2 linked regions of the Phragmitibacter flavus genome follow. The protein of the gene in region 1 binds, or shares a complex with, the protein of each later gene. Links are inferred from orthologs where the notes say so. Each region holds a gene or a part of one and is shown on either strand. Other genes may lie near its edges.

Evidence for each region.
Region 2: FEM03_RS02075 (region 1) and rplS share a complex: the UniProt entries of both Bacillus subtilis proteins name them as parts of the 50S ribosomal subunit. The link is inferred for Phragmitibacter flavus from one-to-one orthologs.

Annotation. Positions count from the first base shown.
Region 1 is NZ_VAUV01000002.1:27,131-30,311, reverse strand. What follows is about bases 277-3,137. They hold FEM03_RS02075 (type B 50S ribosomal protein L31), read right to left. Parts: upstream 1,921-3,137; coding sequence 1,633-1,920; downstream 277-1,632. Other genes in these bases: FEM03_RS02065 (LysR family transcriptional regulator), read left to right, coding at 2,980-3,137; FEM03_RS02070 (response regulator transcription factor), read right to left, coding at 2,159-2,905; FEM03_RS02080 (CobW family GTP-binding protein), read right to left, coding at 380-1,519; FEM03_RS02085 (NAD(P)/FAD-dependent oxidoreductase), read right to left, coding at 277-344. In the rest of the region: more of FEM03_RS02085, read right to left, coding at 1-276; more of FEM03_RS02065, read left to right, coding at 3,138-3,181. UniProt on the Bacillus subtilis protein: While neither of the L31 paralogs is essential, this protein does not seem to function as the main L31 protein.
Region 2 is NZ_VAUV01000009.1:89,033-92,131, reverse strand. Bases 232-3,010 are described here. They hold rplS (50S ribosomal protein L19), read left to right. Parts: upstream 232-1,338; coding sequence 1,339-1,683; downstream 1,684-3,010. Other genes in these bases: FEM03_RS13215 (c-type cytochrome domain-containing protein), read left to right, coding at 1,993-3,010; FEM03_RS13225 (M48 family metalloprotease), read left to right, coding at 244-1,203. Outside these bases: FEM03_RS13230 (outer membrane protein), read left to right, coding at 1-102; more of FEM03_RS13215, read left to right, coding at 3,011-3,099. UniProt on the Bacillus subtilis protein: This protein is located at the 30S-50S ribosomal subunit interface and may play a role in the structure and function of the aminoacyl-tRNA binding site.

The sequences.
Region 1 (3,181 bases):
GCCAACACTTCAACGCCCACCTCCACCGGCACCTGATAATGCCCCACGCATGCCCGCAGATAGTTGGCGTAATCCTCCCCACTAGGATGCTCCTTGTGAACAAAATCCGCCAGCGACGATTGCGGCGTGATCGCATTCAGATCCGTTTGTTTAAACGGATTGCTGTAAAAACTCGGCGTGATCAAACGCATTTGTTTGGGCCACTTTCGAAACGAACTTCCCACGCCATCCCGCTCCAGCACCAACAGCTTCTTCACCCCACAATCCCTCAACGCCACCGCGCATCCCAAACCCGCCGCACCTGCGCCGACAATGACAACCTCCAGTGTTTTGGTCTGATCCATAAAATAAAAAAATTCCAACAAAGCTCCACCCCTGATCAATCCAGCTTGCGCAGATTTTTGGGCCACGGATCAACGAATTCCCGCCCCCGTTGCCAGTCTTCAATTTCATCTTCCGTGCAGAAACACGCCTCCATCTCCCTGGCAAAAATCTCCCGGTCACGCGCTTGTCCGATCAGCGTAATCTCACACCCCCGGTCCCCGAACAATGGATGCGCACCTGCGAGTTTCTCTTGCAAATGGGCGATTTCTTCCGGCAACAAACGACCGTCCGTCGCAAGAATGTGCGCCCGCCAGATCCCGAGAAATTCCAACCCCATTGCACCTCCCGCCTGATTCCAGAGAAGCACCTGGTCCGGTCTGCTCGCCAGCCAGATGAAACCTTTGCTACGGAACAGCCCCAGCCCAAGTCGTTGCTGATACTGCTCAAAAAAGCGTTGCGGATGAAGCGGTCGTGAATCGCGAATCACCGTGGAACCAATGTCATGAAACTTCGCCATGGCGGACGACGGCGTCGCCTCGTTGCGTGAATACGGCGGTGCATCCAGCAATACCGACGCATCCAGACGTCCATAGGCGCAGGCTGCCAGTTGTGCCCCGGGATTCAAGACTTGCAGCGTTCGAAAAATCATCGGCAACGCATCTTCCGGCACCATGTCCAGCTTGGTCACAATGATGACACTGGCCGCGCGAAGTTGATCCGCCAGCAGGTTTTCCGCCGTGCGCAGATCGTTTTGCTCGTTGTCGGCAAGCTGACGGATCAGTCCCACGCCCCCGTCATAATCGTGCAACAACGCACGCGCATCCACCAGCGTCGCCACGGCATGCAGCGTGGCACCACGGCAGGAAAGCAGCTCGTCAATCACCGCTTGCGGATGCGAACCGCCAGAAGTTTCCACCAGCACATGCTCCATCTTCGCTTCGCGCATGCTTGCAAGTGCCTGGGAGAAATCCGCGCGACGCTCCCCGGAAATGGACCCATCAAACAAACTCACCAGCGTCCCCGCCTCTTCAGACACCGCATGCCCGATGCGCAACAATTCACCATCCACCTCCAACTCGCTCAGGTCATTCACGATCACCCCAAACCGGTTCGCCAAAGCCTGTTCACGCAACAGACGCTTCAAAAATGTCGTCTTCCCCGCTCCAAGAAAGCCGGTGATGAGCGTGATTTTCATATCAAGTATTGCTCCCAAAGCGAACTCAGACTGACCGTGATGCAGAGATTCCCCATGCATTCAAAACAAAGGCACTGGAACAAAATTGATCCTCCGGGAAACCGCTCGATGCATCAGCTGCCCAGCTTTTCCAACTTGGGTTTGCCCGCACGACGCAATGCACTGTCACCAAAACGTTTGGTGAATTTGTCAATCCGCCCCTCCGTATCAACGAACGTGCTTTTGCCCGTGTAGAACGGATGCGACTCCGCAGAAACACTGATGGCATGCACAAAATGCTCCACCCCGTCGATCAACTCAACTTTGTCGCTTTTCATCGTCGAACGCGTGACGAATCGAGCCCCGCAGGTGATGTCGATGAATACAACCGGATAACTTACAGGATGGATGTCTTTTTTCATGATTGTAAACGCATGTAGCTTGCAACAAATTCAAACCAACCCCGCAAAAGTCAATTCTTATATTGCAATTTAATTGCGTTTAATTTCGTCAGTCAATCAGACATATCCGACTGCGACGCGTCGCATAACTAGATTGGTTGGCCACTCTGCCACTGATCAAACCAGCATCCCCGCCTCTCCATCCCCCGCTCTCCATGTTCCCTACAAACCTCAAATCGAGTCACTCGACGCCTGCTTCCTATGAACTCATCGCCACTTTCCGGTCCTCTCTTCTCATGGCCTCCGACAACGGCTGCGGAATCATCCCCGACGTCTGCGCGATGATCACCACCTCCGGCAACGACCTCACTTCGAGTTTTTCCATGATATGACGACGGTGAATTTTGATGGTTGCCTCCGCCGTTCCAAGCGTCTCCGCGATTTGACGATTCAGCCGACCGCGAATCATCAACCTCAACACTTCCACCTCACGCCGCGTCAGCGAATCCATGCGCGCCCGCGCCGTCGACTGGCTTGATCGCTTGCGCCACCACGATCCCGAACGCGCCAGTGCAATCTCCACTGCCTGCAGAAGCAACTCGGGCATCACCGGCCACGCAAAAAAATCCACCGCCCCCGCCTTCATGGCCTGCACACAGGAAACCAGTGTCCCCTGCTCAGCGACAAACACCACCTTCTCTCCACGGTCACCAGCCTTCATCGCCAGCTGCACCTCAAGACCCGTCATGTCTGGCAGTTCAAGCGCGAGAATCACACAAGCCGGCAACGAGCATGGCAGCATCGACAAAAAATCCCGACCCGAACCAAATCCCAAAACGCGATACCCGGCATCGCGCAAATTTCGCTCCATCTGCAAACGTCGCGCCTGCTGGTGATCCACCACGCAAACCAATCCCCCCGCCTTTGCTGGAGGAACGGCATGCGAATGGGTAAACGCATTTTCCTGGCGGCTCTGTCGCGATCCATCGGTTGATAGGGTAACCATGGTCCAAATAGTAAGATCAGGCAATCATTTGAAAAATTGGAATGCTGCATGCTTTCCATGCAAAAAACGAATCCATGGATCTGCGCGCTTTGAGGGTTTTCGTCGAAGTGGTGAAGCTCGGAGGTTTCACCGCCGCGAGTCGAAGTGTGCATCTGACGCAGCCCTCCATCAGCCGGGTCATCAAACAACTCGAAGACGATCTCGGACACCGATTGCTCACCCGCGACCACCGCGAGGTGACCCTCACCGACGCCGGGAATATCCTCTACACCCACG
Region 2 (3,099 bases), on another replicon or contig:
GAAATGGGTTACCGTTGTCTGGATATGGACTACACCAGCGGCGGTTTCACTTTCGATACGATGACCTCCGGCGTCATCGTGTCTCTGGCGTTTAAGTTTTAGAGCTGATCGCAGAGGATGCACCCGTTTAACCAGTGGTATACGACTGGTTTCCTGGGCCATCGGGTTGGACGGAAGATGGCGCTTTTCCCGCTTGCTGTGGGAGGAGGGGCGATCCTATATTGTCTGCCAATATCTCTCTTTATGAATTGGAAATCCTCGTTCGATGTGCTGGTTTCGCCGATCTTTGGCGTTGATAAAAGTGCCATGGGACGCCGGGGCGGAGGCGGGAGGTCGATGTCGGGGTGTGGCATGCGCTTGCTGATTGCAGGGGCGATTGTGGCTTTTGCGTTGTTTCAGTATTTCAGTCTGCCTTCGGAAGTGAACCAATTTACGGGGCGCGAGCAGAAGCTGAATCTGGACGCCAATGAGGAAATTCAAATGGGGCTGGCGTCGGCTCCGCAGATGGCGGAGCAGTTTGGTGGGTTGTCTCAGGACAAGGCGGCGCGTGATCTGGTGGCGAGGATTGGGGCGAAACTGGTGCAGTTGACGGACGCGGATGAGACGCCTTATGGGAACAATTTCAACTTTCATCTCCTGGCGGACAATAAGACGGTGAATGCGTTTGCGTTGCCGGGCGGGCAGATTTTTATCACGGAGGCACTATTCCGTGTGTTGAAGTCGGAAGATGAACTGGCGGGAGTGTTGGGTCATGAAATTGGGCACGTGGTGGGTCGGCATTCTTCGGAGCAGATTGCGAAGTCGAATCTATTTGGTCGACTGGCGACGGCGGTGATGGTGGGGGCGGCCGGCGAAGATGGTGGGATGGGGACGGCGCGGATTGCCCAGATGGCGGCGCAGATGGCGACGATGAAATATGGTCGGAATGACGAACTGGAGGCCGACCGGCTGGCGGTGCTGTTTTTGTTGCAGGCGGGATATGATCCAGAGTCGATGATTCAGGTGATGGAGGTGTTGAAGAAGGCCTCCGGTGGAGGCGGCGGGCAGCCTGAGTTCATGAGCACGCATCCCAATCCGGACAATCGCAAGGAGGTGATCCGCGCGGAGATTGAAAAATTGAAGGCATCGGGGGCCGCGAAGCCAGGTGGGACGGGGAATCTCCGACGTTGGAGATTTGAGAAGTCGGAAGGCGAAATTTGGTGAGGAAAAACGGGTGAATTGATTCCATTCCGGTGAATCCTGTCTAAAAAAGACTTGCACGCTTCAGGATTGAGGGCAAGTTGCGAGCCCTTTTCCGCCGCTGTGAAGCGGCATCAATGCAGTCAATCGCGCCACGCCATGAGCATCATCGCCAAGATCGAGCAAGAACAAATCAAAACCAACCTCCCTGATTTTCGGGTGGGAGACAGCATCAAAGTTCACACCCGGGTTATCGAAGGTGCCAAAGAACGTATCCAGATTTTTGCTGGTATCGTGATTGCACGCAAGGGCAGTGGTTTGAACAAGGCTTTCACCGTCCGTAAGATCTCTTACGGCGAAGGTGTTGAGCGTGTGTTCCCTTTGAATACCCCGCGTATTTCCAAGATCGAAGTGACCCGTGAGGGCAAGGTGCGTCGTGCGCGTTTGCATTACTTGCGCGGTCGGATCGGCAAAGAGGCCACCACGGTCAAAGAGCGCGACTGATTCAGATTCAATTGCTGCCTTGCAGTTTCTTAATTTTTCAAGAAGGCCGGACGCGTTTGTCCGGCTTTTTTGTGTCTTGAGGTTGAGCGGGAGCGATTCGCAGATTTTTTGGCGGATTGTCAACTACGTGATCGTGTAAGTCTAAATTCTTGTGTCTTGTGCGATTGATGTATGTTGGAATGAGCGGCTCAGAAAATTGTCCAATTTGAGCTCTTCAAAGCCTTGTTATTTGCATGCCGGATGAATAAACCCGTGGTTTCGGGACGTTCTTATGGCAGCTCCACGCAACCCGTCGATTTTTCCTCACCCATGTCTGCCAGCGCCACCAGTGTTCCTTCCCCTGCTCCAGCTCGTTCCGAATATTCGGAGGCGGTTGAACGTCATCATTCGCCGTTCGCCTGGACCTCGTTCATTTTGCTGACGACGCTTTTTATCGTCGCGATGTTGTTCTTTCCGCCGTTCCAGGGGGCGGCCAATGAGCAGGCAACTCCGGCATGGGCGTTGTTTTTTGGCAGATTCCATCCGATCGCGGTGCATTTGCCGGTGGGCGTTTTGCTGATGGTGGCGATCATGGAAGTGTTTGTGTTTGTGCGGGGCAAAGCAGGCGGGGAGGCGTTGCGGGCGGGGCAGACGTTTGCGTTGGGATTTGGGGTGTTCGGAGCGATCTTGGCGGTGGTGTTTGGTGTGGTGCGTTCGCGTGAAGGTGGATTTGGCAGTCCGACTTTCCAGGCGCATGAGTTGCTCGGCGTGGCGACCGGGGTGGGGGCGTTGCTGACGTTTTTCTTCAAGGTGATTTCCGATGGGACGGGCCGGTTGACCAGCGTTTACCGCTTGTTGCTGTTGGTGACCGTGGCGATCATGAGTGTCGGGGGCCACTTCGGGGGAAACTTGACCCATGGTTCCAATTATTTGGTCAAGCATGCGACGCCGGAGATTCGCAACGGGATGCTGTATGCGGAGAGTTTGGTGCTGTCCCGTTTCAAGGCACCTGAGGAGCCGAAGACGGTTGCGCCGGGAGTGGCAGCGACGACACCGACACCGACGGGATTGCCGCCAGTGATTGAGCCGCCATCGACAGCGGTGGGCGCGAGCCCCACGCCGCCTGCGGGGACGACGGCAGCGGTGGTGGCGGATGCGAAAACGGGTGGAACGGTTTATGCAACGTTGATTGCGCCCATCATGGCTGAGAAATGCAACTCGTGCCATGACGATGACAAGAGCAAGGGCGAGCTGAGGTTGGACACGCATGAGATGATCATGCTGGGCGGTGGCAGTGGTGACAATGTGGTGCCGGGAGATCCGGTGGCGAGTTTGATGGTGGAGCGGATGAAGCTGCCCTTGGATGATGATGATCGCATGCCGCCGAGCGATGAACCACAGACGACCGATGAAGAGGTGGCGTTGATTGAATGGTGG